Regions from separate parts of the Paenibacillus sp. N3/727 genome, predicted to be linked through region 4. Evidence: riboswitches for the same ligand, from Rfam matches in the RefSeq annotation. Region 4 holds a riboswitch; each other region holds the start of a gene.
What was found. Region 4 has a riboswitch for cyclic di-AMP ahead of MNQ98_RS00135 (resuscitation-promoting factor). Riboswitches for the same ligand answer to the same signal wherever they lie in the genome.

Region 1 (7,422 bases), 2.6 Mb from region 4:
CCCATAATGAGCATAAAGACAAATATGGGCCGCAAGTAAGGAATGGTAATATAGAGCCACTTACGGTACGTACCCGCTCCATCCACTTCTGCAGCTTCATATAGATCACGGGGAACACTTTGCAATCCAGCCAAAAAAATGATTGTGTTATAGCCAAGCGCACCCCATAGGCTCATCAACACAATGCTGTACCGGGAAACTTCCGGATTCGTAAACCAGCCAACCGGCTCGAGACCGATAAAACTGATCACGAAGTTGATCAACCCTTCCTTTGAAGGAAAAAACAAGAATGAGAATAACAGGCTTGTTGCGACTCCAGATACTACATTAGGAAGAAAGTAGACCGCTTTGAAAAAATTTTTTCCCAGATGCCATTTCAAGTTGTTAATCAGACTTGCGAGAATGAACGACAAGGCAATACCAAGCAGTACAGACCAGATGCCCATCATAAACGTATTTGTAAGCGCTTGCCAAAATAAAGAATCTTCTAAGGCATAACTGTAATTACTCATACCTACCCATTTTCCATTCAAAGCAAGACCTGATGTCTGGTGAAAACTCATAAACAGAGCAGCAAACATCGGATAAATGGCAAAAGCAAGCACACCGATAATCAAAGGAGCACTAAACAAGTAACCCATCCAATCATTTCGTGTAAATCTGAACTTCCTCTTAGACATAGTCCTTTGATTGGAAAGGTATTTCCCTTCTGGGGTGGATGACAAACAGCCCCTCCTCCTCTCTAGATTGAGATCCGGATTGAATGACGAATGGATGCACGCTCGCTCTAATCCATTCTGTAAATGGTTATGTGGACGAATCCGGAATATGTTGTTTTTTTTATACGTCAATTTATTACCGCAAGAAGAAACGTATCTGGCATCCTACATAAGGATGAAGAGCGTTTCTTCGAAAAAAAACCAAAAAACTGCGGGATTTCCGCAGGTTCTGGTTGCAATTCCTTCCATCCTGCGGACCTATTTATAACAGCAGGCTTATTGTCAGCAAATTAAACAAGGCCAACGGTAGAATAGGATTGAAAGGCGCATAAGGTCCCGGGTTGAAACCGGGGGAAAATCCTGGATAGAAACCACGCATGCTATCAGGTGGATCCATACTCAAATACACAAAATTCACATCCACCCCTACTACGACACCCACGATAATCTCATTGTGCACCGTGTGGACTTGCACTTTTCGATTAACCACGTTTTTCATCGCATGATGTACTTTTTCCATATGTTGTTTCATCGAATGTGCGGTATGTTCATCGCATTGGTAAACGACATGGTGACTCGGGTATGTTGTTGTCATATGTTCACTCCTTTAATCGTCCTTACCCTCATTGTATGCATATGCCAGATACAGGGTGTATGCCTATTTGTTTTTCGTTTAAGGGCAGGCAGATTAGGGTAAAGTAGTCCCAATAAAGGAGGAGATTATATGTCCGAAATGAGATCAGAGAATGGGCGTTTTTATTTCGAGGAGAAAGGAACTACAACAGCCGAGGTTTCATTTTCACCGATGGGAGTTCAGGTCATCAGTATCGACCACACATTTGTATCCCCATCGCTGCGCGGAAAAGGAATTGCAGAGCAGCTAATCCGTGGAGTCATCAGCCACGCCCGCAGTGAGAATCTGAAGATTATTCCTTCTTGTTCTTATGCAGAGCATCATTTCGACAAGTTTCCAGAAGATCGTGATGTATTACAATAAATGTTCTGTTTTCGTAATAAAAAAACGATTTAGTCTTTTAGCGTCTCCTAATTTGGGAAAAGATTTGTCGTATGGACGTAAAGAAGGGGCTGTCCCGAAAGTCATCACAGATGACCAGAAGACAACCCCTTTTTTTGTTATGAGAGATCATTTAAAAATCCGATTTGCGCCGTTATATTTAGGTCCCCAATAGGAGCTGTTTATGCTGGCAATCGTTACTCCGCTGCTAGTGGCAGAAATAAATTTATTGTCACCGATATAAATGCCTACATGAGATGTTGAAACTTTGTTGGTAATGAAAAATACGAGATCCCCTGGTTTTAGATTGCTCTTTGACACTGGAGTTCCGTAATTGTTATGCATCGATACGGAGCTATGAGGTAGACTGACACCCATCTTGCCATACACATATTTCACATAACCGGAACAATCAAATCCGGTGGATGGCGAGGCGCCTCCCCATATGTATTTGGTTCCAAGATACTGCTTAGCAATCGAAACAACCTGATTTCCTTTGGAGCTGTTATGTACTGGTGCTGTCCATGCAGGAGCATGATTTTTGCCATCAGTACTGATGATCGCAATTTTATTTCTAGAATCCCACTTCAAAGAATAGCCGAACGCTTCCGAGACAAACCGAACAGGCACAAAAGAACGGCCATCAACGACCCGCATGCTTGTGTCCATTACAACTTGCTTAGAACCAACTAAAGCTATATTGGAGCCGGATTTGAGTACGATAGTCTTGCTTCCCTTTTTAATCGTTACTTTGGATCTTGAAGAACTAAGCTTCTCATGCTCAACGGTAGAGCCCATCTTCTCTGCAATCATTCGAATAGGTACCTGAGTGAATCCTTTACTGTCAACAAAAGGTTGCTCGTCTGGAAAAGAAACTAAGGAATCGTTAATTTGTACCTTAATTGAAGAAGTAGCAGCGCTCACGTAGTCAGGACTAAGAACTAATGTTGAGACGACAATCGCCCCTGAAAGTAATACCGATTTCAGTAAGTTATTCATGATGTTATGTTATCCTCCCTGTTGCTTCCGAGGTTAGTTGACGGATTCGGAAAGAGGTATTTCCTAGTTTACAAGAAGAAACATTCACCCCATATAAAGCTCCCCCGTACCAAACGTTATGCTCGTCTGGATTCAGCACTAAATAAACCAAGCTAACTATTTTAAAGTAACATACCCAGCTCTTTGATATAGGTCGAAATTGTGTCTATTTTATGAAATTATGAACAGATTGTAACTTTTGGAGCGGAATTGATACTTTTTCGATACTTATATTACTATTTAGTCACATATAAAATTTCCCATGGGAATTCTAGCTTGACTTTTTCCAAAAGTAAACCGTATATTAATGTCATACCCTCTTAATAAGGAGAGATTTTGATGTCGGTGGTCGTTCTTAACTAACCAAATTTCATACGATTGGAAAATTCCTTTTTTTCATGGCCTGAAAAGGCTATGTTTATTTTCTTATGGTTTTTTCCATCTGTGTAATTAGTTAAGAACAACGGATATCAATTGAAGCCCGGGAGGTCTATCCTGTTTTGGCGTCTTTTCATCCGTGCTGAGTTCAGCACGGATTTTTTGGTAAATAGGACTGCGTACAGTAAGTGCTGGCAGCTTTATTTCCTGTGGAGACGATCAACTTCAAGGCGGACTGACTAAAGGCAGAGAGTGAACCTACGTTCATTCTCTGCCTTTTTTTTGTTTTTCACGGGCTCTTTCAGGCAAATATACACCAATACAAAGGAGTTTGATCCCAAATGAATTTAGCTACAATGAAATTGCTGCAATACGACAAGGTCCAAACCGAACTGGAACGCTTTGCCGTCTCATATCTCGGGAAAAATCACATTCGTGAGATGACCCCTCTCACCCAGATTAAAGCAATCCGGCTTAGGCTGGATGAAACTTCTGAAGCTAGTACACTGCTCCGTGCAGGGGCAAGTATACCGATCCCTTCCTTAGAGGGGATAGAACCTGTCCAGCAACTGCTCGGGACTGGTTATGTGCTTACTGAACGCGACTTCGGCCATATTCAGCAATTTCTGCGCAGCTGCAGACAGCTCATACGTTATATGGCCACCAAGAGCGAAATTGCTCCAATGGTAGCCTCATACGCCTCTTCAATGTATGAACTCCCTTCATTGCTCTCAGAAATCGAACGCTGTATTTATAGCGGCCGTGTTGTTGATGGTGCAAGTAAGGAACTTGCGAGAGTCCGCAAAAAAATCGCTGTATCTGAAGAGCGAGTCAAGCGAAAACTCGACAGTTTACTCAGCAAACACCGAGCCATCATGCAGGAAAGTCTGGTCAGTAAACGTAACGGCAGGTATGTTCTGCCCATCAAGAAAGAACACCGCAAGCAAGTTAACGGGGTCGTGCTGGATGAATCGGCAAGCGGACAGACGGTTTACATCGAGCCGAGCGATGTCACAAGCCTCCAGCAGGAACTGAGCTTTCTGCAAACCGAAGAAGCCCGGGAAGAGACCAAAGTACTCAGTGCATTGACCGAAATGGCTGAGAAATACAGTCACGAATTGAAACTGAATGCAGATACTGTCGGAATGTACGATTTCATTATCGCTAGAGGTAAATACGCCCTGTCCATCAGCGGACGAAACGTCGAACTTAATGATCAAGGGATCATTGCGCTCAAGCAGGCCACCCATCCTCTGTTGGGGCCGGGTATGGTCCCACTGGATTTTGCAATCGGTCGTAACTACAAGTCCCTGATCATAACAGGTCCGAATACAGGCGGTAAGACATTAACACTCAAAACCGTTGGTCTGTTAACCATGATGGTTCAGTCGGGTCTGCTCATTCCTGTTCAAGAAGGCAGTCAATGCAGCATATATGAACAGATTTCAGTCGATATCGGAGACGGTCAAAGTATTGAACATGCGCTTAGCACCTTTTCGGCTCATATAAGAAACGTCAATCACATATTACAAACCGCCAATGACAAAACACTGATATTACTGGATGAGATGGCTTCAGGCACGGACCCTGGAGAAGGTATCGGCCTCTCGATCGCCGTGCTGGAAGAGCTGCATCGCCGCAGGGCTACGGTTGTTGTTACGACTCACTTTACAGAAATCAAAAATTTTGCACGTATAACTCCTGGGTTCGAAAACGCGCGGATGGAGTTTGACACGGAGACACTTGAACCAAAATACCGGTTGAAAATCGGGGAAGCCGGACAAAGCTATGCATTTGTCATTGCCGAGAAATTGGGGATTCCTTCAGCAATCATTGCACGTTCCCGAGAAATATCTGAAGCTGGAGTAGGTCATGAAAATACGATGTTCCCCAGTTACAACGTCACCACGAATGAATCTCATACAGATGAGACTCATGAACTTGCTGGCAAATGCGATACGGATGATTTATCAGGTCGGGAAACCCACGATTCTGACACTCTCTCTGTTCAGGAAAGCCAGAGTTTAGAAGGTATACCCGAAAAAACAGCTTGCAGCGAAGATCAAAATCAAGAGAAAAATCATAGCCCAAAAACCCCTGCTTATCAGCTTGGGGACAGCGTGTACGTATCGTCCTTGAACAGGACTGGTATCGTCTGTGAAGCTCAAGATTCGCGCGGTATGGTTGGCGTGATGATCCAAAAACAAAAGATCAAAATCAACCACAAACGCCTCACACTGCATATTGCAGGTAAAGATCTGTATCCTGAAGACTATGACATGGATATCGTTTTTGAGAGTAAAGAGAACCGCAAGAAACGGAAGTTGATGAACCGAAAGCATGTCGAGGGGCTAACCATTGAAATAAAACCTGAATCTTAAAGGAGGACATAACTATGATAAGAACAGAAGAAATCCAAGATTACTCCCAAGTGGAACAACTGCTAAAAAGCGCGTTTAAGAGTGAGGCCGAGCCTCGACTTGTTGAACGTATCCGTAGCTCCGTAATCTTTATTCCGGAATTGTCCATAGTATCCGAGACGGATGGACACATTACCGGGCACATCATGCTCAGCGTAGCTGAAGTATTAGACGATGATCAGTCATATCGAGTGGCCTGCCTTGCTCCTCTCGCTGTGGAGCCGACCTTACAGCGTAAAGGGATTGGCGGGGCGTTAATCCGAGAAGCTCTGAACAGATGCCAGCAATTCAACATTCCGTTAGTATTTCTGATCGGGCATCCTTCGTATTATCCGCAATTCGGTTTTGTTAAGGCTGGTCGTTACGGCTTTCAATTGAAACAGTTTGAAGTTCCAGAAGAGGTCTTTATGGTTTCCGAAATAGAGGAAGGTGCTCTAAAAAGTCTCAAGGGTGAGCTCCGCTATTCCGACGCCTTTTTGGACTTGGAATGACTTACTTCTCAAAATCGATAACGACTGTCCCTCATCGATCATCGCCGTAACCAGATTTGTGGCAATGTCCGCGGTAAATGTTGTACAATAAAGCTTAAATGACAATTTGAAGGATGGTTTTCAACATGTATGTAGCTGATGATTGGAAAGATTATGAAGTTATAGATACCGGGGGCGGAGAAAAGCTCGAACGTTGGGGTGATGTTATTCTGCGCCGCCCGGATCCGCAAATTATTTGGCCGCTCAACAATGACAACGGAGTATGGAGAAACGTTCACGGCCATTATCACCGCAGTTCGTCAGGCGGCGGAAACTGGGACATGAAGAAGCAACTTCCTGAACGTTGGAGCATCTCCTATGACCAGCTTAAATTTCACATCCGTCCAACGAACTTTAAACATACTGGTCTTTTCCCCGAGCAAGCTGCTAACTGGCGCTGGATGATGAACAAAATTGCAGACGCCGGTCGTCCAATCCGTGTCCTCAATCTGTTCGCCTACACTGGAGGAGCAACCGTTGCTGCAGCCAATGCTGGCGCACAGGTAGTTCATGTAGATGCAGCGAAAGGCATGGTACAGTGGGCGAAGGAAAACGTGGCTTTGTCCGGTCTATCAGACCGCCCTGTCCGCTTCATTACGGATGATGTGTTCAAATTCGTACAACGTGAGCAGCGCCGCGGAAACAAGTATGAAGCTATCATTATGGATCCCCCATCCTACGGCCGGGGTCCAAGCGGAGAAACTTGGAAGCTCGAGCAAAGCCTGTATCCATTCTTGGAAAGCTGCCTCGATATCCTGTCAGATAATCCGCTCTTCATGCTGATTAACTCCTATACAACGGGTATTTCACCTACCGTACTTAAAAATATGCTGTCCATGACCATGCAGCCAAGATACGGCGGCAGCATCAGCGCGGGTGAGATTGGCCTGCCGATCACCAACTCCGGACTTAATCTGCCTTGTGGAATTTTGGGACGCTGGGAGTCGTAGAGTATGAATGATCAGAAAGCCAATTATCCTGATGTACCGATTGTCTATGAGGATAACCATGTGCTTGGAGTCAGCAAGCCCGTAAACATCCCTTCACAGGAGGATGCCTCCGGTGATCCGGATATGCTCACGATTCTTAAAGATGACATCAAGGTCCGGTACAACAAACCAGGTAACGTATACCTTGGACTCGTACATCGACTGGACCGACCTGTCGGTGGTGCTATGGTATTTGCCAAAACCTCCAAAGCGGCCTCCCGCTTATCGGAGTCTGTCCGCAGCAGAAGCTTCCGCAAACTGTATGCAGCGGTAGTGCATGGCAAGCCCAAGCAGCCTTCGGGAAGACTGGTAGATACGCTGTACAAAGACAGC
Region 2 (7,422 bases), 2.3 Mb from region 4:
CTGCATAGACGAGAAAGCGGGAGAATGCGTTGACGTATGTCCTGTTGATTGCATTGAAGAAGGAGAGGACCAGTTCTATATTGACCCGGATATTTGTATTTCTTGCGGTGCTTGTGAAGCGGCTTGTCCTGTGACAGCAGTATTCTATATCGATGATTTGCCGGAAGAAGAAAAGCCTTACTATGAGAAGGCTGTGGAATACTACAAAAACAAAAATTAAATCATACGAAAGCAACACCCTCCCAAGCAGGTGCGGAGCGATCCGGTCACCATATTGGAAGGGTGTTTTTGTCATGCATTTATGAAGATTGAATAATATGATGAGCTAGGTCATTGTAAATGGAGCTGAGCAGATTCGGCTTAGTCGATTCCATTTCATCCGGAACAATTGGAATCTGGGTGAGTAGGGACGTATTCAGCTGGTTTGCCAGCTTTTCCCCGCCACCCTTGCCAAAGATATAATGCTTGGTGCCTGAAGGATCTTCATAATAAGACATGTTCTCCACAACGCCGAGAATACGGTGTTTGGTCTGAAGGGCCATTAGTCCCGCACGCTCTGCAACGACTGTTGCTGTGGACTGTGGTGTAGTGACAATAATTTCAGAACATTCAGGTATCATCTGATGAACAGCCAGAGCGATATCACCTGTCCCAGGCGGGAGATCAATGAGCATATAGTCCAGTGGCCCCCACATCACATCATTCAAAAAACTGGACAGCATTCTTCCTAGTCTGGGTCCCCGCCACAGGACAGGGTCGTTACCCTTAACAAAGAATCCGGTTGATATGACTTGAACACCGTCTCTTTCTATCGGTGTGGGGCGGCTATTCGTAGGTTCCGGCTTCTCATGTATTCCCATCATATCCGGTATACTGAAACCGTAAATATCAGCGTCAATGATTCCAACTTTCTTTCCGGCCTTCTGTAATGATAGAGCCAGATTCAGTGTAACGGTCGATTTTCCGACGCCGCCTTTTCCGCTGGCTACCGCTATAAATTGGACACCCGCTTTAACCAAAGGACTTACTGGAAAAGAACCCTGTGCCCCCCCTCTATTGGCAGGCTGTTGGCCAGAAGGTTTCATCTCCTGTGCTCGAACAGTTATGCTATGCTTCTCCTCGGCAGAAACTTGCTTGATCCTAATATGTATATCTGTCATTCCCATTGTGCGCAATAGCTCTTCAATCTGTTTACAGCGTATTTCTGTTATGCCTTGCTCCTGTTCTAGCTCTGTGGTTATTAGAGTCATCGCTGCTTTGTCTTCTTTCAGCATGACATCACGGATTAATCCGATTTGAATCAAGGGAAGCTTCAATTCGGAGTCGAGTATCTTCGTCATTTCACGATCAAATACTTCTCTATTCATAAGTCACCTGTGCAAAACTATGACAATGCGGATATCTGCAAGTTGATAAAGAGTTCTGGTAAGCCAACATTCGTAAGTCCCTCCTTAAAACTGATAATCAAGTTCAGTTTAAAGAAAGAGAAAGGGGTAGTCAACAAAGGTGTTCAGTACGCAGCGATGGTATATGACGGCAAAGATCTTCAGGCAGTGATCATTATATATCACTTTCAACTTGTGAAATATTTAGTAAACTGTAATAAATAAGAACAGAAAGTAGGTTTATTAATCGTGGATCATGATAAAAAGCAAGAGAAATCGATTATTCTAGTCTGCCTACAAATTTTTATGGGTATAGGTGCATTGTTCGGTGGCGGTGCCTTAATTCTGGATCCAAGTGGTGATTTAATTGACATGCCAGTATCTATGATCAAAGGTTCTATTTTTTCGAACTTTCTTATTCCTGGTATCCTTTTATTTTTCGTCTTTGGTGTTATACCCTGTTTTGTTGCATCGGGTTTAACACGTCAATGGAAATGTATAACTGCTGAGAAACTCAACATGTTCTCGAATAAACACTGGTCATGGACTTTTTCTCTATACATAGGTTTTGCTATCATCATCTGGATCACCATTCAAATCTATATCATAAACGGTTTCTCCATTGTACATTTTATTTATATTGCGTTGGGATTAATTATCCAAGCAGTTACATTACTTCCGAGAGTCCAACGAAAATACGAGCGATAAATACAAAAACGGGTCAATCTGCTGTTAGTTGACATCACTGCAGAGCATGACGGGTGATTAGCGAGATTTGCAGAATAAAATTACAATTTTGTTACTGAATACGATTGACATATCACCTCAAAATATACTACTCTATGATAGAGTTACAAAACTTTAATGAATTTGCCGAATTTCGTTTTGAAAACGGGGGAACCGATCTGGGTGAATTATTCTTGAAGTCAAGGGAATATAGGAGACCTTCAACCGAACCCTTAGCTAACTCCGTAGGCACCGAAGGGAGAAAGTGTATTTGAAGAAAGTCGTATTATCTTTACTAGGGTCTGCACTTATTTTTTCCTCTGGCGCCTTTACGGCATATGCTGATCAGACGAAGCTTCAGAGTGAAGTTACACAACTAGTAGGAACTCCTTATAAATGGGGAGGAACAACTGTAAGCGGATTCGATTGCTCCGGATTTATTTTGTACATATTTGATCAATATAATCTAAATTTGCCGCGAACTTCGGTATCACAAGCAGAAGCTGGTATTTACGTAGATCAAGATGATCTTCGGTTGGGAGATTTGGTCTTCTTCAATACAAGTGGCCGCGGTATCTCGCATGCAGGAATTTATATTGGAAATGATGAGTTTGCTCATGCATCCACTAGCAGAGGAGTTAGAATCAGCAAGCTCTCGGAATCTTACTATAAGAACCGTTATGTAACAGCTCGTCGTGTCATCAGCCAAGAGGATTATGTTCAGATGGTAGGTAGTATGAATTAATATTTCGCAATGAATAGAAGTCCGCGATGAATTTCGCGGGCTTTTTGTTGTATGATGTTACTATAAGTAGGTAAAGAGTGTTGATCTAATTGTATGAGATTCAACTGGAGGTTTGATTACGAAATGTCGTATTTGTTTACTAAAGAAATTAATGATTGGAACAGCTGGGGAGCTGTTTATCAATCCATCGAGGATTTTAGACCTCTGATTCAGGAGATATTTGTAAGGGAACGATTAATGGGAGCGGAAGATATATCTCATTTAACACCGGGAACAAATGCCGTCTTCAAAGCAGGATCTTACGTGATCAAAATATTTGCACCGACTTCGTCTGGAATGAATACGGATCAGGACTATAAAGCTGAACGGTCGGCGATGCAACGAGCGATTGACCAAGGCGTACGCACACCGAATATTGTAGCTGCGTCCAAAATTAATGATAAATATGAATTCAAGTATATCATTATGGATTTTATCGAAGGCCAAAGTGCCGGTGACGCCATAAATGGATTTACGGTTGAGCAAAAGCGTGATTTCGTAGGTAAGTTGCAGGAGGATATGGTAAAGTTGAACACGCTGCCGGACGAAGAAGTGAGTCGTGATGTGATCATTGAGAGAGCAATCCATAATGATCGCTGGAAGGTTGTGTCTCCTGAGTTAAGAAAACAGATTGAGCATTTTCTGAACCATTATGAGCTCGGTACTTGCATACATGTTCATGGAGATCTTACGGGTGACAATGTATTAATTGATTCGAAGGATCAAGTTTATATTATTGATTTTGCTGACAGCTCCGTTGCACCGGTAGAATATGAGTATCCTGGGATTGTGTTTGAGTTGTTTCAAAGTGATGTAGAAACTGTTCATGAGTTTATAAAGTGTAGGAATCTGAAATACAGTGAGTTTATTGACCTGCTATTTGCAGGGACGCTGCTGCATGACTTTGGTGCGAACTTTGTAAAATCCATTTATGAAAAACATACAGGCAAAGGTATCGGGGAAATGTCTAATATTTCTGAATTTAAGGAGTTGATTCATACCCATCTGATGCCTGACTTCAAGTGTACATAAGCTTAATGAACTCATTGAGGGGGAATGAAGCGTGTTTAAATTTTGGAAAGGCCGGGAGGGAAAGAATAACTCGGTTTCGGAGAGTTCTGCTGCGATCGGGAATAACATGCACGAAGAAACAGAAGAGCAAATCGTAGAACTAAAAGGCAGAAATATTCAACGATTCGTTGCGCCCGTGATTGGTTTGACGGTATTGGATCTGGCGGAGAAGAATGAAGTGGACTGGAATTCTTTCTGCAAAAGAGGGACATGTGCTCGTTGCCGATGTCATGTCAGTGAAGGGTTGGAATATCTATCCCCTCCAAATGAAGCGGAGAAGAAACGGCTTGATCCAGAGGAGATTGATGAGGGATACCGTCTGGGCTGCCAGACAAAACTGGAGAGAATAGGTGCCATATCCATTAAACATGCACCTTATTTTTAATAGATTATTATTCAATTACAGCCGGAGGCCTGAGTAACAGGTCATCCGGTTTTTTCAAGAGATAAGAAAGTATAAACTTCGGAGTATCAGCATCTTTATCTCGCAAGAAAAACTACCGCTAAAATGCGGTCTGTCTTCTTTGGAGTACGTCGATAGACGTTTTTCTTATGCTATCAGAGGCAGTTGAAATAACGGATGGATTTGATAAAAAATAGCACATTTCACTTTTAATGTTTGCTATGATGTTCATAACTGGGACTTATTAGGCTGCCAAAAAGCTATTTGGAGGGGTACATATGAAGAGTAATGAGAACGATATCAAAACAGCTGCGCCAGAAAGTCCGATTCAAAACAAGGTTGGCAGTGTTTTTGTTCCTGTACGAGACATTGAGAAATCACGTGAATGGTACTGCACTCTTCTTGGTATCGATCCAGAAAGTTGCAGCATTATGAACGGTCATCTGTGTCCACTTCCAATGCAAGGTACTGGGGTCATTCTCGATACGATGCCCCTGTGGGGCGGAGAGGAGCCGGGCGGAGCGCTCCATATTTCAACGCCTGCTTTTATGCTGCTGACTAATGATCTGGAAGCATCCTACAATTACGCCAAAGTGACTAGTGTAAACCTGGTAACGGATATTGAACACGAGCATTGGTTTGTGATTAAGGACCCAGATGGCAATTTACTGATGGTTTGCAAGGATTAGTTGATTCTAAAAAGAGCTGTTTATACCTGGAAAAAGCTGTCACCTTGAGTATTGATCTGGGGACAGCTTTATTATATTTTAACGGGTTACGACGTTTTTGAATGTGCGCAGCAGGCCGTTTAAATTCAAGAGGCATTACTGTCATCGGGTTTGACTCGGGTAAACAACAAATCGACGCGATTAAAAACGGCAGTATGACGGGGGCGCTTGAAAGGTCTGAATTAGACCCTTCAAGCTGACTCCTTGTCTGTTATTTAGTTTTTGTTCGATTGATCATTGCGTTCCTGGTCCCGGAATGAACTCGGTGTTTGTCCCGTGACTTTCTTGAACAGAATGGAAAAGTATTTCTCGTTCCCGTAGCCGACAAGGGAGGCCACTTCGTGCACAGGGCTGTCGGAGTTTGCCAGCAGGCGTTTGGCTTCTTCGATTCTACGAGATATAAGGTAGTTGAAGGGAGAGTCGCCGAGCTCTTTTTTGAACAGATGGGACAAATAGTGCTGACTCACATACAGTGTATCGGCTATGTCCTTTAGACTAATGCTCTGTGTGTAATTTTTATCGATAAAATGTTTAGTTCGAAGGGCGATTTCGTTCTTCCCTTTAAGTGACTGGAATTGATGCTTCACATCTACAATGCGGTAGATGACCGTAATGAGAGACATAAGCAGGTTTGTACTTAGCGTCTCATATCCCAGTACCTGTGAATCACACTCCTGAAGTATTTCGGATAGATAGCTTTCCACTTTATAGGCATATTTCTCACATGAAATGACCGGATCGACATAAGGGGGAAGTAGCATCCCCTGCGGAACGCCATCGATATGAAGGTTGTCCACACCACAGTATATGACCTTAAAAGGTCCCGATGCTCTGGAACGCTCTTCATGAGGTACTCCCGGATTATATATGGCTACATCCCCTTGATGCAGCTCATAGGTTTTGCCGCCGATAATAAACTCTCCGCTTCCTTCGACAATATAAATGATTTCACAATAATCGTGGATTTGCGGAGGCCCGTAGAAAAATTCATCTACAACCTGACCAGCAAAAAGGAGCTCCGGGTTACGTTTAAAGCTGAATTGGTCACTCTTGCTGTATGGTATTTCGATTTTAGGCAACCTAAGTCCCTCCAAAAATCCAATATAAACTCATTATATAATAATGTTCACTTTTATTGCTGTCTTGTTGTCAGGAAACAACAATATAGTGGGTTATCGCCTGTCTCAAACCTTATTACAATAGATCCATAAGTAAAATACCAGGAGGTATTAATCATGATTGAAAGCGATTACAGATGGAGAGATGGATTTCCGAAGATTGGCATACGGCCGACGATTGACGGCAGAAGAAAAGGGGTTCGCGAATCACTTGAAGACCAAACGATGAATTTAGCAAAGTCGGTTGCGAAGCTGTTATCCGATAGCTTGCGGTATTCGAATGGCGAACCGGTGGAGTGTGTGATCGCAGATACTTGTATCGGTGGTGTAGCGGAAGCAGCAGCGGCAGCAAAAAAATTCAAGAACTCCGAAGTAGGTCTGACCATTACCGTCACTCCTTGCTGGTGTTATGGTACAGAAACGATGGATACGGATCCGACACTTCCGAAGGCGGTATGGGGGTTTAACGGAACCGGCAGACCAGGAGCAGTTTATTTGGCAGCGGTGTTGTCAGCTCATGCACAGAAAGGTCTTCCTGCGTTCGGCATTTACGGTGAGGACGTACAGGATGAAGGAGATAGCGTCATTCCGGATGACGTTCAGGAGAAGCTGCTTCGTTTTGCAAGAAGTGGGCTTTCCGCAGCTTACATCCGTGGAAAATCTTATTTATCGATGGGTTCCGTTTCGATGGGTATTGCCGGTTCTATCGTGAACGACTCGTTCTTTCAAGAGTATCTTGGCATGCGCAACGAATATGTTGATATGAGTGAGTTTACTCGCCGACTGGAAGAAGGGATCTATGATCCGGAGGAATATGAGGCGGCACTGAAATGGGTGAAGGAAAGCTGTAAGGAAGGCAAGGACAACAATCCAGAGCATCTGCAGAGCAGCCGCGAGAGAAAAGACCTGGAATGGGAAACAGTCGTCAAAATGACGCTAATTACTCGCGATCTGATGATCGGAAACCCTCGTCTGGCAGAACTCGGTTTCGGGGAAGAAGCGCAGGGCCATGGAGCTATTGCCTCCGGCTTCCAAGGGCAGAGACAATGGACGGATCATTCACCAAATGGTGATTTCCTAGAGACGATGCTGAATTCATCATTTGATTGGAATGGTAAGCGCTCTCCGTACATTGTTGCTACCGAGAACGACAGCTTGAATGGTGTGAATATGCTGTTCGGTTACTTGCTGACGAACACTGCGCAAA
Region 3 (7,422 bases), 310 kb from region 4:
ACATTAACATATTCATCAGACCGACGCCTTTTCCGCCGAAGACAGAGTTCAACATCATGAGAGACAGCGGTGTTATACCGCCAAGCGGTGTCAGCGTATCGTGCATGTTATTGACCGATCCGGTTGTGGCCGCTGTGGTTACGGTCGTAAACAGAGCAGACTGGGCAATACCGAACCTGACCTCTTTGCCCTCCATATTGCCTTGGGAAGCATCAATTCCAAGTCGATTCATCGCCGGATTGCCGCTGGATTCAGACATGTAGGCAAGTGACAGGAATCCGATGAACAGAACCATCATGGCTGAGAAAATAATCCAGCCCTGCTTGCGGTTCTTTGCAAATAAACCGAACGTGTAAGGCAGAGCCGCCGCAATACACCACATTGATAAAATTTCGATTACGTTAGTCAGCGGATTAGGATTTTCAAACGGATGAGACGAATTGACGCCGAAATGTCCGCCGCCGTTCGTGCCTAGATGTTTGATGGATTCCAGTGCAGCCACTGGACCAACTGAAATTTGCTGCTCGGCGCCTTCAAGCGTCGTTACATTAATGGTAGGTTTCAAGGTTTGTGGAACATGCAGCGCAACGAGCACCATAGCCACGACAAAGGCTAGTGGAATCAATACTCGTGTATGTGCCTTAACAAAATCTTCAAAGAAGTTGCCTATTGTTGTACCTTTGCTGGTAATCGCTCGAATAAATGCGATCGCGACACACAGTCCGGTAGCAGCGGATGTGAACATCATCATGGTGATGACGGCCATCTGAGAGAAGTAGGAGAGACCCGATTCACCGCTGTAGTGCTGCAGGTTCGTATTGGTCATGAAACTGATAATGGTATTGAACGATAGCGTCGGCTCCATGTTGTCGATCCCGTTTGGATTGAACGGCAGTATCTTTTGTAGCCTTAGAATGAGATAACCGGCCGCGACCAGCACGATGTTGGTTATCACAAAGCTGATCGCATATACTTTCCAGCTCATACCCTTGCGTTCTTTAAGCCCGATCAATGCGAAAATCGGTTTCTCCGCCCAGGAGAACCATTTATCTGTGCCGTTGGCTTCATTGCGAAACACATTATACAGATGGGTTCCGAGAGGCTTAACGAGCAGCACCAGAACCAGAATAACGATGGCAATTTGTACAATGCCCATGATTGATTGCTTCCTCCTTCAATAACACCCCTAGAATTTTTCCGGGTGAATCAGCGCGTAAATCAAATACAGAAAAATAAAGATCATAAATGCCATAATGATGATCATTGGTTATCAGCCTCCGGTTCATTGACCACGCGTCCGCACCAGGATAAAAACAAGGTGAACAGTGCGTAAGTTCCTCCTAGAATGAGCACCATGCACAGATCCTGCATGTCAATCCCTCCAAAACATATTTAATAAATAATAGTGGCTAGCTGACGAGTGATGAAATTAAGAAGGAAACATTGGTATGGTTCGTGTGCAGCACGATTGTTGCGCCAAGTCCTTTATAAATTAATCTTGGATTGCTTGAATGAGTGATGACATAGATCGGATCTGAGGTCCATGTACGGCAAATCCGCAAATAACGGCAGCACAGGTTCAGACTGCTTTCAAACAGGAACACCTTGCTGACGGAAAACTCGGGAATGATCCAGGTTTGTTCATCAGTAGTGTCGATCAAGATCATGTTTTTGGCTCCAAGCTTATCCAGACGATCTTGCTCTGCCCGGTTGTTCACAATGGCTGCAAACGGAATTTTATTTCGAATAAGCTGGGTTACGAATTCCTCCCCTGCCTTGGTTGGAGCGGATACGATGATCAGATCTTGCAATTTTTCCATGTTTTCTCCTCCTGATTACTAGAAAGAGAAGGCAACAAAAAAGAAGCCACAGGGAAGGAGAGTCACTCTTCCCGTGGCTTCTGATGACACAGTGAAATACACCGTGCCTTGCACACGACAATCGTTGCCTCTCTCGATACGCTTACGAGGTTAGCTGACGGATTCGGGCGTGAGAGTCGCCCTACCCATAGGCAGTTATCCTGCCGATGAGATTCACCCCTGAGAGAAATACACGTCTCTCGTTTGGTTCCCCCGTTCCTTTTCCATTCAAGGACTCAGCGAATAAAAAGCATTTTGTAAAAAACCACAGAGGCATCAAGCCCTGTGGTCGTGTTTCTCGATCACAAGCTTCATCATCCTCTCCTTGTGAGCAGACCGCGTCAATTAAATGCGTGACTGCTTAACTCAACGCTTACGAGGTTAGCTGTCGGATTCGGGCGGTGAGAGTCGCCCTACCTGATCCGAATTTCATGGAGTCTTTGGATCAGGATTCACCCCTGGAGATGTTCAATGGTGGCTCTCACACCACCTGGCGCATCTCCTTGTTTGGTTCCCCCGTTTCCCTTGCCTAGCAAGGGAATTCAGCGATTCATGAGAAAACATTGTTCAATTCATGATTCGTATCATACGTCTGGCGGTTCGTAATGTAAATCGAGGGAGAGGCACATTTGAGGTGTTTTTTAACCGGATAGCTGCGGGAAAGAAGTTCGATCACCCGAATACTGCTTCATACTCTGTATTTCTCTGTATTTCGTTAATTTTTCGTAAAGTGGTAAAATACTGTGCATTTGTATGGATAATCGATGTCAAGCCCTAATGTACACGTTTTCTTTTGGCTTTTTCGTCGATATTTTGAATTTATAGACCATAAATGAACATTTACTTTGAAAGGGACAATGACGTATGATTCATCCAACTTTAACCATATAATCTACACGCTGAGTTCCCGAAAGGGAGGCGGGGGAACCAATCTCACCATAATTAATGGTGAATGGGGTGAATCCTTAGAGCTTGCTGCGCAAGCACAGGGTAGGGCACTCTCAAGCCCGAATCCGACAGCTAACCTCGTAAGCGTATTGGGAGAGAACACGACCCATCATACTTTAGGTGGCACGATTGTGCCGCATTCAGCGCCTGGGGAGCGGGTTTCTCTGCTCTTTCAGGCTTTTTGTGCTGCAATTGAACCCTAGAAAAGGAGACTGTGAGATGGCTAAAATAACAGACTCTTTACCGCAATTAACGGAACATAAACTACACGAAACTACGATACGTTATATGGAGATTTTCCGTTTTGACGGTAACTCGGCTGAACAGGATATTCCGTGGAACGATAAGAGTACGAACTGTGGATTGTTTAAAATATCTTGTAGCGGTGCTTCTGGCTATGCGGAGTATGCACTGCCGGATACGAGAGAGTATGCGGATCTTGTGCGCTGGTCGTCTGTGTTTATGCGATTAAAGGGACTGACGGTGGCCGAGGCCATAAGCACTATTCAGAAGCAGCAGTGGGGAGCTGTCCGCACGATGCTGGCGGAATCCGCTCTAAAGGATCTTTCAGCGAATCTGATCCAGTGTAATGAGCGCCAACGCCTAGGAAGCCTTCCGCTGGAGCGCTCTTTTTTGATGGATTGCTCGCGTGCTTATTTTTTGTTTTGATTCATAATTTATGGAGATTATGAAATTCTATAAAGGTAAACGTTAAGCACTAATTGCTGTTTTGAGTTTCTATAAACATGCATTCCCATTTCCACAGTACTGGTCAAGCGTCTCACGCTCCGGTAACATAGAGGGTAACAAGTGAATGTACAAGGAGGAGCTATGCTTCTACAATTCGGTTACTCCCAGTATGAGAGCAAAGTATATGAAACGCTCGTGACGAGCGGCGAGGCGATGGATGCATCGAGTATCGTGAAGTTGTCCGGTGTTCCGAAGGCTAAAATTTATGAGGTGCTGGACCGGTTGGTGGACAAGGGAATTGTCATGGATACGGTATCCGGCAAAAAGCGTACCTATACGGCACTTCCCGTGGAAGCTGTGATTGATAAACTGACGCATGAGTTTGAGAGTGACATTAAGGAGCTTCGTTCAGCGGGTGTTCGCAAAACGGTTGTGGATGATCAGGTGTGGAGTCTGAAATCGCATAGCTCGATCCAGGCGTTCTGCAAACAGATGATAGAGGAAGCACAGGAGTCTGTTCTCGTCTCGATGTGGAGCGATGAGTTTAATGAAATAACCGATCTGCTGGACCGAAAAGAGCGGGAAGGTGTGCGTGTTGAAGCTTTGGTGACGGGGGATGACCATCCGGAAGTGTCGCTGTCCAAGCTGTATGTGCTGAATCCTACGGCCGATCACGATAAGCTGGAGCGGTTCATGCTTCTGGTAACAGATACGAAGCAGCTTCTATTCGCAGGCGTCGAGCAGGGCAGCTGGCAGGCAATCCGGACGCAGGCACAGCCGTTTGTGAAGGTGTTTGTTGAATTTTTCTATCACGATATGGCATTGACTGCATTCAGTCGTAAATATCCAGAGGAGATGTTCAAAGACGAAGAGATTAAAGCGCTCTTGCTCCGGCTGCGCTATTAAGCAAGGACAGAAAGTTTGGAGGAATGATTGCTCCGCACAGCGTCTCTCAACAGCAAAGGGGCATCCCACAGGTCAATGGACCTTGTGGGATGCCCCTTTAAGTGTATACTGTGTGAACTTGATCCAAGTTTACAACTGCTCTGCGGTTCGGGACGAAGCAGCAGCTTCGTCTTTGGCAGGAGCAGAACGGCGAGTTAGCGAGAAGAACGCGACACCGAAGGCAACAGCAGCGATGATACCGCCGACCCAAGGATTGTTGGCTACCGAGCTCTTCTCAATAACGGTGCTGCCGATAATTGAACCCGAGGCGATTCCCAGGTGAAGCATGGAGGAATTCAGACTGAGCTGTGTCTCTGCATTGTCTGGAGCCAGCTGAAGCAGATACGTCTGCTGAGCTGGAGAGATGGCCCAACTGAGCGCACTCCATATCATCATAGCGATCAGGAACACCCAGAACGAGATTTGAGCTGTGAGCATGACCATGAACATCGATACCGAGAAGCATGCCACAATGGTGAGGATCGAACGTTTCGTACCGAAACGGTCAGCTATCCATCCGCCCAACCCGCCGCCTGTTACGGCTGCGATGCCGAACAGGAAGTAAACGACACTCATCATGCCGGGACTGACGTTGAATGTGGACTGTACATAAGGCTGTAGATATCCGTACAAAGTCAGATGACCGGTGAGCAGCAGCAGGACGATAAGCTGGGCGCTCACGATTTTACTATTTTTCAAAAGCGCAAGCTGTTCACGTAGCGGTACTACCGGGTTCGGAGCTGTGCGTTTCGTGAATAATGCAATGCCGGCCATAGATAGCAGGCTAAGAATCGCAATAACGAGAAACGGAGCGCGCCAGCCGTAAGCATTACCGATGACCATACCGAGTGGTACCCCGAGAACAAGCGATCCGCTGATTCCCATATAGATAATTCCGATCGCGCGACCTTTGTGCGATTCCGGAACGAGCGAGGCTGCCATCGAGACGGACAGTACAATGATGACGGATCCGCTCATAGCAGATAATGCACGGGCTGCGATGATTGCTGCATAACTTGATGTGAAAGCTACGATCAGATTACTGATCATAAAGGCAGTCATCATGTACAGATAGAGCTTTTTGCGTTCCATTTTAGCGGTCACATTAATCAGAATCGGACCTGAGATTGCAAAGGCAATGGAAAAGATGGTGATAAACTGACCAGCAGAACTGATGGATATTTGAAGATCCTCTGCAATGAGATTCAGAATGCCTCCAACGATGAGTTCAACCATACCGACGACAAACGCCGCGATGGCCAATATATATACGCGAAAATTCAAACAGACACATCCTTATCTCATAAAGTATCAAATTTAAGTTACTACCATTATAGTAACCTTGGTTATCTGATGCAACCTTTTTTCGTGTTCAAATAACCGTATATTCTTTTTAGCCGATTTAAAGTCACCCCGGAGTGATAGCCTGTCCTATATCATCGTGGTAATATTTGAATAATTCGACTTGAAAGGGTGCTGTAATGCCTTTTTCAAGAAATTCAGAACTTTTGGTGGAGGTGAATTTGCCAGATGGACAGGCCTCAGAGTGTCATGCGTGATCATATTCTTTTTCCGGACAGCTCTTTTCCATTTACGGCTTCGACGACGGAAGGGGTTAACCCCGGATTCCAACGTCTGCACTGGCATCAATCTCTGGAAATGAACTACATACGAAGCGGAAGCGGTTACTATCTCATTAACGGGATGAAAGTACCGTTTGAAGAAGGCGATCTTGTCTTCATTAACAGCGACGATTTGCACCGGGCTTTTGAAACGAAAGATCTGGTGATGGATATTATTATGTTCGATCCCTCGCTCCTGGCCATTGATCTGAAGTATGACCCGGAACTGATGCATCCTTTCCGCGAAGCCGGTGTGCATTTCGGCCATATCGTCACTCACGATAAGCCCGTTAGCCGGGAATTGGTGGGGCTGTTCCAACGGATGATGGAAGAGAATCGTATGAAAGACGATGCTTTTATGAGTCTGATTCGTGCGGATCTGATTCGCTTTCTGGGGTTGACCAACCGTCACCTACACGAGACACCGCAGCAGACGGTCCATCTGTCTATGAAATATCGTGGCATGCATGTGCTGAGGGATGTACTTCATACAATGGAACTGAATCTTGGCTACGGCTGGACGCTGAATGAGCTGGCCGATCTCGCCCATTTAAGTCCTTCGCGGTTCAGTGCCCTGTTTCATCAGGCTGTCGGCACTTCACCGCTGAATTATTTAATTCAGTTGAGATTGACCCATGCAGTGCATTTGCTCGAGACAACGGATCTGAAAATTATCGGCATCGCCGAGGAATGCGGGTTTCGGAATCTTTCCAACTTCAACCGGCTCTTCAAACAGCATGTCGGCATATCGCCAAGTGAACTGAGAGAGCGGTCATAATAGGGAACCCAAGCATATGACAGTAAGATAGTATCAGTTCTTACGTGTATAGCAGTAGTTTGAACTGCCGTAAAAGAGTATCTTGTACATATAACAACAGTTTGATCCCGTGATCAGCGGAAGGAGTGATGTACATGAGGAGATATTTGGGCGTGGACGCCGGAGGAAGCAAGACTCATGCCGTTATTGTAGATGAGCGCGGTAATGTGTTAGGCAAAGGAATGGCGGGTAACGGAAATCATCAAATTGACCGTGAAAAGGCGGAAAGTAACATCAACGCTGCCTGCGACGCAGCACTGCTTGAAGCCGGAATTACGAAAAAAGACGTCAACTTTGCCTACTTCGGATTGGCTGGAGCGGACCGTGAAACGGATTATGAGATTTTGCGCCCGATGATCGGCGGAATGGGGTATCTGAAGCACGAGATTGCCTGTGATACGATGATCGGCATGCGCGCGGGTACAAACCGTCCTTACGGTGCGGCGATTATTTGCGGAACCGGATTTAACAGCGCGGCCCGTAATGCGGATAGCGAGGAGCTGCAGTACGGCGGTTTTGGCTTTAAGTATGGTGACGGCTA
Region 4 (7,422 bases):
TGGTCATCAAGGAATTGCTGGAAGACAACCATCGTCTCAGCCTTGAAAATGAACAGCTCCGGAAAGTTTTTAAGAGGGAAGTTCAGTCGGCAGAATCGGAAACGGCATCACCACGCAAGCAGCCTCAACTCGTCAAGAATGAGGAAAGCGGAGAGGATGTCGTCGGGGAAGGATATGACAATCTGGCCCGACTGTATCATGAAGGCTTCCATATTTGTAATGTCTATTACGGGCATTTGCGAACCGAAGGGGATTGCCTCTTCTGTCTGTCTTTTTTGAACAAATAAGAAACCGTAGGAGAAAACCGCCTACGGTTTTTTTCTGAAGAGATAAGAAGGAATAGACATCAGGCAAAACCTCCTTATCTCGCAACAGAAACTTCCATTTTAAGCGGTCTGTCTGCTTTGAGGTACTTCGATATGTGTTTCTGTTTAGAGATAAGAAAGTATATCTCCTGCTGTTTACATGATCATATGAATCAAATAATCCAGGAGCGGTTGTAGTCATGATCAACAGGGCGCAGCCGTTTCTGTAGTTTATATATTAAACCGATAAAGGATTGGGATTATGAATCAAGATATAGTTCTGCACAGCTCGGAGCGGATCGATGATCTGCTGACACATGAGCTAGGCATCATTCAGAGTGATGAGGTATTCAGCTTTTCCATGGACGCCGTGCTGCTTGCAAGGTTTGCGAATATTCCGCGTCGGGGCCGGATTTTGGATATGTGTACCGGAAATGGTGTGATCCCGTTGCTGCTTACTACGCGAAGTGATGCCGTCATTGAAGGGATCGAAATACAGCCTAGACTGGCCGATATGGCGAGACGAAGTGTGGCGCTGAATCATCTGCAGGAACGGGTGAAGATCCGGGAAGGTGATTTGAGAGAGCTGTATTTGGAAACAGGGCATGGAGTATATGATGCCATTACCGTGAACCCTCCTTATATGCCGCTGAATGGCAGTGATATTAAGCTGAATCGTCATCAGGCGATTGCGAGACATGAGATTCACTGTACGCTGGAGGAGGTTATTCAGTCGGGAGCCCGTTTGGTCCGTCCCGGAGGTAAGTTGTGTATGGTGCACAAGCCGCAGCGTTTGGCGGAGATTATCAGTTTGATGCAGAAGTATCGCCTGGAGCCGAAAATTATCCGTTTTGTCCACCCCCGTCTGCATATGGAAGCCAATATGGTGCTGATTGAATGTATTAAGGATGGCAAGCCAGAGGTACGTTTGCAGCCACCAATCATTGTCTATGATGATCAAGGACAGTACTGCCGCGAAATGATGGAAATATATTATGGATCAAGTGAGGGAAAATCATGAACCTGACCTGTCAAAATAGCTTTGAGGTACGTGTTGAGGGAAGTCCCGGATCATTGTATTTGGTGGCAACGCCGATCGGGAATCTCGAGGATATGACCTACCGAGCTGTGCGCACACTTCATGAGTGTGATATTATCGCCGCGGAGGATACTCGGCAGACCCGTAAATTGCTCACGCACTTTGAAATTCAGCCCAAGCAGCTGTTTAGCTATCATGAGCATAATAAGGGGGCAAGCGGTCCTGAAATTATACGCTATATAATAGAAGGAAAAAATGTGGCGATCGTCAGTGATGCCGGTCTGCCTGCTATTTCCGACCCGGGATCGGACCTGGTGAGACTGGCTGTTGCCGAAGGTATTTCGGTCATTCCTGTACCGGGGGCGAATGCCGCACTTTCCGGTTTAATTGCTTCGGGTCTGCCGACCGAACGCTTTACATTTATCGGATTTTTACCCCGTGAGCGGAAAGATATAATAGCTCAGTTGTCCTCCTTTCAGGCAGCACAGGGCACATTGCTATTTTACGAATCGCCACACCGGGTAAAGAAGACGCTGGAAATTATGTTAGAGGCGCTTGGGGACCGAAATGTAGCTCTCGCGCGTGAGTTGACAAAACGTTATGAAGAATTTGTACGCGGTCCAATATCGGAATGTCTGAGCTGGCTGGAGGAGCATCCACCGCTTGGTGAATACTGTATCGTTGTAGAAGGTGCCAGCGCGGAGGAAGAGCAGCGGGAGAGAGACGCTTGGTGGCAAGAACTAACGCTTGAAGCACATGTAGAGCATTATGAAAGCGAAGGTATGAGCCGTAAGGATGCCATGAAAAAAACCGCCTCCGATCGTGGTGTCTCCAAACGTGATATTTATAACTCACTGCTGAACAACTAAGGGATGAGGCAAAATTGTGTAAGAAAGTATCAGTCAGATGGGTGTGCTATCTTTAAAGGAAATAGAGTCGCGGGAGTTAAAAAAGAAAAAAAATACCTCCCTGCGGCTGGGTTCATAGCCGAGGAAGGCGTCAAGGAGATATGAAAAAGGTTAGAATTAACAATTTCGATTAAAACTATTATATACCATGTTTCTTAATTTGTCACAGGTGTTGGAATTTCTGAGATACATTCATTGCAAACAATTTTGCCTTTGAAGTAAGTTACGTTCTCAGCATTACCGCAGAAGATGCAGGCAGGCTCGTATTTCTTGAGCATAATACGCTCACCGTCCACGTAGATTTCGAGAGCATCCTTCTCACCGATTCCTAATGTGCGGCGGAGTTCAATTGGAATAACGACCCTTCCTAGTTCATCTACTTTTCTTACAATACCTGTTGATTTCATCATAACTGATTGATGCCCCTCTCGCCATAGTTTAAAAAAGTCATAATTCGACAATGTTCTCTTTTTTATGTTATTTATAGTACCAACGATTCCCAAAACAGTCAACCTATAAATTTGAAAATAAGAAACTTATTTACGAATATATAGTGAACAAAAGCCTTATTCTACTAGAGAAATGTCAAAAGTCTTAGGTAAATAAGCTTGTATATGTTCATGTCGATTTGGAAAGCGGGATTTTACGTTATTCGACATTATTCGACAATAGGTGTCAAAAAAAGTGGGGAAGCGATTTCGATGTTCAGGATAAGGAGATGAAAAGCATGCATTTACCGATTACGGAGGAAAAAGTATTTAAAGATCCGGTTCACAACTATATTCATGTACAGGACGACATGATCTGGAGGTTAATTAATACACCGGAATTTCAGCGGCTTCGCCGGGTAAGGCAGCTTGGGACTTCATTCCTAACTTTTCATGGAGCCGAGCATAGTCGTTTTTCGCATTCATTAGGCGTATATGAAATTACGAGAAGAATCATTTCTCAATTCGAACGTAGCGGTTATCCCGATTGGCCGAAAGAGGAGCGGCTGCTCACTTTATGTGCTGCGTTGCTTCACGATCTCGGGCATGGGCCTTTTTCTCATTCTATAGAAGAGGCTTTTCAAATGAATCACGAGGACTGGACTTGTAAAATTCTGCTTGGAGATACATGTGTAAATAGCGTCCTCCGAGAGGTGGCTGCAGATTTTCCGCAGCGGGTAGCCTCAGTCATCAACAAAACATATGAAAAGCCGATTGTCATCAATCTTGTGACCAGTCCGCTAGATGCAGACCGGATGGATTACCTGCTGCGCGACGCATACTACACGGGTGTTAATTATGGCACGATTGATATAGACCGGATATTGCGGATGCTCCGCCCGTATCGGGACCGGGTGGTGGTGAAAGAATCAGGAATGCACGCGGTGGAAGATTATTTGATGTCTAGGTATCAGATGTACTGGCAGGTTTATTTTCATCCGGTGACCCGAAGTTCGGAGATTATACTGAGGCAAATCTTCAGGAGAGCGAAGGAACTATTCCGCGAAGGTTATGAATTTAGTTTTATGGTAGAGCCGTTGCCAGCTTTATTTGAGGGAAATCCGACGGTGAGCCAATATTTGCGTCTGGATGAAGCGTTGATTCAGACGACCTTTTTGCAGTGGACGGCCGAGAAGGATGAGCTTCTGAGTGATTTATGTGGTCGGTTTATGCATCGCAGGCTCTATAAATATGTAGAAATCGACACCATAGATAGAGAGACCGTCGACGGAATCCGCCAGGCGTTTCGTGATGCGGGACTCCACCCGGATTATGATTTCGAGATTGATTATCCGACCGATCTTCCTTATGATGAATTTCATTCCGGATCGCCTGAGAGCGATAAACAGATTTTGCTGCTGGACAGACATGAACATGTGCGTGAAATATCCGAAGTATCTGATATAGTGCGCTCTATTAGCGGGATTCACCGCGGGCGATACCGTCTATACTTTCCTGAGGAAAAGGTGAGGAACGTTTTGAATACCTTGCCGGAGGATGTCAAAAGCGTCTTTGGACAAGGTTGATAAAATAGATACAAGTAAAGTATTGAACAGCTAGAAGCGGCGGTTATTACTGTGCTGGTCTGCGACAAGAAAGGAGATTGTTTATTTATGTTATTCGACACACATACACATCTGGATGCTCCCGAGTTCGACGAAGATCGTGAGGAGGTTATCAACTGTGCCTTGGAAGCCGGTGTAACCCGAATGATCAACATCGGCTTTAACCGGGAAACGATTCCTTCCACCATGAAATTGGCGGAAACTTATGATTTTATTTATGCGGCAGTGGGTTGGCATCCCGTAGATGCGATCACGATGAAGGACGGAGATTTGGAATGGATCGCTACTCTTTGCAGTCATGAGAAAGTAGTGGCTATCGGTGAAATCGGCCTGGATTACCATTGGGACACCTCTCCCAAGGAAGTTCAGCATGAGGTGCTGCGTAGGCAGATTGGTTTAGCACGGGAATTGAACATGCCGATTGTTATTCATAACCGAGATGCACATGAGGATATCGTGAAGATTTTGAAAGAAGAGAAGGCGTCAGAGGTCGGTGGAGTGATGCACTCCTTTTCCGGCAGCTGGGAAACGGCCAAGCAGTGCCTACATATGGGCTTCCATATTTCTTTCGGTGGGCCGATAACGTTCAAAAATGCGAGACAGCCAAAAGAGGTCTTAGCACAGGTCCCGATGGACCGACTGCTCATCGAAACCGACTCCCCTTATTTAACGCCTCATCCGTTTCGGGGGAAGCGTAATGAGTCTGCTCATGTGAAATTAGTGGCCGAGGCAGCGGCTGAGATTAGGGGCCTGTCTCTGGAAGAATTAGGTTCAATTACGACCAAAAATGCTCTGGAACGATTTGGTATTAAATGAAATCGAGAGTAAATGTGATGAAAAACAGAGCATTAACGACCAATTAAAGTTTTTTAACCGAAAAAGGCGACGATATTACAATATTTTAACCTTTTATCTGAAAAAATGTGGTTGATTGTTGCTTTACAACCTGCATAGAAACAGGATATCATCTTTTCAGTGATAAGAAGCTGATCGGAAAACGAACAGCCGAATATTTTATGAACCGTCTCGCTTAATCTCCGATGTTCGGAGAACGGGGGAACCGATACAGGAATAGCTGGCAATCATGCTGCGCTCCACTGTATTTGATTTCTTTTTGGGTCTTTGGGGTGAATTTGAAGGCAGCCGCCATGAGCGGGTGACTTGAGATAGGGCGTCTCTCTTACGCCCGAACCCGACAGCTAACTCCGTAAGCGTAAGTAAGAGAGGCAAACTCGTGCATGCTATTTTCCAGATTCCAGACATCAGGAAGCCACGAAAGAGTCTCTATAACTCTTTCTTTGGCTTTCTTTTATTTTAGAATATTGGAGACAGTATCGTCATACTTTTGGTAAACAGGAGGTGACGATCGTATGGACGGGAAGACGGGGATTAACGCAGGGTGTAGATAGATAGCAGGGCACCCTGTGAGACAATTTGCTATAGTCACGTCAAATGCAATCATGCGTTACCTAGACGGCGGGACTATGAAGGAGGATGACATAGTGGGCGTTATTCAACCAGAAGAGACCCATGAATCACAATCATCCAGCATGTCTTACGCATTACGATGGAAGCATGAGAATTTGCGTCACCTAATGCTGGCCGCCATTGGCGCCATCGCAATTACAGTGCTCGTACTTCTGATTGTTCACAATCAGGCGGGCAAAAAAATTCACCTTGTGGTTGACGGACGTGTCACCACAGTGGAAACCCGAGAGGCTATGCTTCATGAAGTGCTGGATGAGCAGGCCATCTCCCTGAAGCCGCAGGATGAGGTTTCCATGCCGTTAAATGGTGTACTCCAGGATGGAGACCGTATATTTATTAAACTCGCAGTACCTGTGAAAGTGACTGCAGACGGTAAAGTAAACACAATATTTACTACCCAAGATACGGTTGGAAATGTGCTTAAGGAAACAGGCATTTCAATCAAGGGCGAAGATACAGTAAAGCCTTCCCTGGAAACGAAAATTATTGAAAAAGCAGACATTCGCGTCGTTCGCGTCACGAAACAAACGGTTAAGCAAACTGAAAACCGCTCTTTCCGTGTCATCAAAACGGCAGATCCTTCTCTTGTGAAGGGCGATAACCGGGTGATTCAAAGTGGTAAGCCGGGCATCGTGGTTAACCATATCGAGAAAGTCTACGAGGACGGAAAGCTTGTTTCAAAAAATGTGATAGGCAAAGAGATACAGCGTAAGACGAAGGATAAAATTATTGCAGTTGGCACGAAAAAAGTAGTAGTGCCTGAAGAACCTGTCGCTGAAACTGAGTCTGCCGACATAACCACGACTGCAAATGCTACCGTGAGAACGGCAGCCAAGGAATCGAGTCCAGAAAAGCCAGCAGTTAAGGCGGCATCCGCAAAAGTTAAAGTTAACAATGTGGTTTCCAGAGCCGGAGTTGACTTCGAATATAAAAAAGTACTAAACAATGTTTCTATGACAGCTTATTCCGCCGAACAGAAAGGCATCGGTACCCGCACAGCTTCCGGTACACGCGTAACGGAAGGACGTACGATTGCGGTGGACCCGAGTGTGGTTCCAATCGGTTGGTGGGTATATATTGAAGGCGTAGGCTTCCGCCGTGCAGAAGATACCGGTGGTGCCATTAAAGGCAACAAAATTGATGTCTATTTTGATTCTTTAAAAGCGGCATACAATTTTGGGCGTAAAAGCGGGCATACTGTTTATGTGATTGGCCCTGTGAAACCAGAGCTCAATTAACGCATGAATTCTGTTTTACATTGCCATGCTAATGCTATACTATTTAATTAATATTAATGTGATGCTAAGAAGAGGATGAATCATCCTCTTCTTTTGTTTTGGGAAGGAAGAAACAGGGAATGATCAAAGAAGTCATTGTCGTGGAGGGCCGGGACGATACAGTGGCTGTGAAGCGGGCTGTTGAAGCAGACACGATTGAAACCGGAGGATCGGCCATTAACAGCCGCATACTGAAACGAATTGCATTGGCGCAAGAACGGCGCGGAATCATTATTTTAACCGATCCGGACCATGCCGGAGAGCGGATCCGCAAGATTATCGACGCTAAGGTCCCTGGCTGCAAGCATGCCTTCATTCCGGAAGCCGATGCAACGCGAAAAGGAGACATCGG

Region 1: linked by a shared signal. The riboswitch ahead of MNQ98_RS11680 (C40 family peptidase) and the one ahead of MNQ98_RS00135 (resuscitation-promoting factor) in region 4 are both predicted to bind cyclic di-AMP.
Region 2: linked by a shared signal. The riboswitch ahead of MNQ98_RS18535 (C40 family peptidase) and the one ahead of MNQ98_RS00135 (resuscitation-promoting factor) in region 4 are both predicted to bind cyclic di-AMP.
Region 3: linked by a shared signal. The riboswitch ahead of MNQ98_RS28305 (hypothetical protein) and the one ahead of MNQ98_RS00135 (resuscitation-promoting factor) in region 4 are both predicted to bind cyclic di-AMP.

The regions. Positions count from the first base shown of each region.
Region 1 is NZ_CP093336.1:2,582,582-2,590,003, reverse strand. It holds gene MNQ98_RS11695 (carbohydrate ABC transporter permease) at 1-725, opposite strand, end outside; gene MNQ98_RS11690 (hypothetical protein) at 982-1,314, opposite strand; gene MNQ98_RS11685 (GNAT family N-acetyltransferase) at 1,444-1,716, shown strand; gene MNQ98_RS11680 (C40 family peptidase) at 1,864-2,733, opposite strand; cyclic di-AMP (ydaO/yuaA leader) riboswitch at 2,741-2,881, opposite strand; gene MNQ98_RS11675 (endonuclease MutS2) at 3,492-5,531, shown strand; gene MNQ98_RS11670 (GNAT family N-acetyltransferase) at 5,546-6,061, shown strand; gene MNQ98_RS11665 (class I SAM-dependent methyltransferase) at 6,187-7,050, shown strand; gene MNQ98_RS11660 (RluA family pseudouridine synthase) at 7,054-7,422, shown strand, end outside.
Region 2 is NZ_CP093336.1:4,042,572-4,049,993, reverse strand. It holds gene MNQ98_RS18550 (ferredoxin family protein) at 1-220, shown strand, start outside; gene MNQ98_RS18545 (Mrp/NBP35 family ATP-binding protein) at 300-1,367, opposite strand; gene MNQ98_RS18540 (hypothetical protein) at 1,635-2,093, shown strand; cyclic di-AMP (ydaO/yuaA leader) riboswitch at 2,247-2,378, shown strand; gene MNQ98_RS18535 (C40 family peptidase) at 2,383-2,856, shown strand; gene MNQ98_RS18530 (phosphotransferase family protein) at 2,980-3,927, shown strand; gene MNQ98_RS18525 (2Fe-2S iron-sulfur cluster-binding protein) at 3,959-4,351, shown strand; gene MNQ98_RS18520 (VOC family protein) at 4,648-5,058, shown strand; gene MNQ98_RS18515 (AraC family transcriptional regulator) at 5,313-6,176, opposite strand; gene MNQ98_RS18510 (L-fucose isomerase) at 6,333-7,422, shown strand, end outside.
Region 3 is NZ_CP093336.1:6,063,315-6,070,736, reverse strand. It holds gene kdpA (potassium-transporting ATPase subunit KdpA) at 1-1,156, opposite strand, end outside; gene MNQ98_RS29980 (potassium-transporting ATPase subunit F) at 1,187-1,243, opposite strand; gene MNQ98_RS28310 (hypothetical protein) at 1,410-1,820, opposite strand; cyclic di-AMP (ydaO/yuaA leader) riboswitch at 1,944-2,111, opposite strand; cyclic di-AMP (ydaO/yuaA leader) riboswitch at 2,215-2,417, opposite strand; cyclic di-AMP (ydaO/yuaA leader) riboswitch at 2,747-2,910, shown strand; gene MNQ98_RS28305 (hypothetical protein) at 3,027-3,476, shown strand; gene MNQ98_RS28300 (TrmB family transcriptional regulator) at 3,639-4,403, shown strand; gene MNQ98_RS28295 (MFS transporter) at 4,533-5,678, opposite strand; gene MNQ98_RS28290 (AraC family transcriptional regulator) at 5,973-6,842, shown strand; gene MNQ98_RS28285 (N-acetylglucosamine kinase) at 6,977-7,422, shown strand, end outside.
Region 4 is NZ_CP093336.1:22,667-30,088, forward strand. It holds gene yabA (DNA replication initiation control protein YabA) at 1-287, shown strand, start outside; gene MNQ98_RS00110 (tRNA1(Val) (adenine(37)-N6)-methyltransferase) at 568-1,326, shown strand; gene rsmI (16S rRNA (cytidine(1402)-2'-O)-methyltransferase) at 1,323-2,213, shown strand; gene MNQ98_RS00120 (AbrB/MazE/SpoVT family DNA-binding domain-containing protein) at 2,408-2,662, opposite strand; gene MNQ98_RS00125 (HD domain-containing protein) at 2,980-4,266, shown strand; gene MNQ98_RS00130 (TatD family hydrolase) at 4,354-5,121, shown strand; cyclic di-AMP (ydaO/yuaA leader) riboswitch at 5,323-5,534, shown strand; gene MNQ98_RS00135 (resuscitation-promoting factor) at 5,808-7,031, shown strand; gene rnmV (ribonuclease M5) at 7,151-7,422, shown strand, end outside.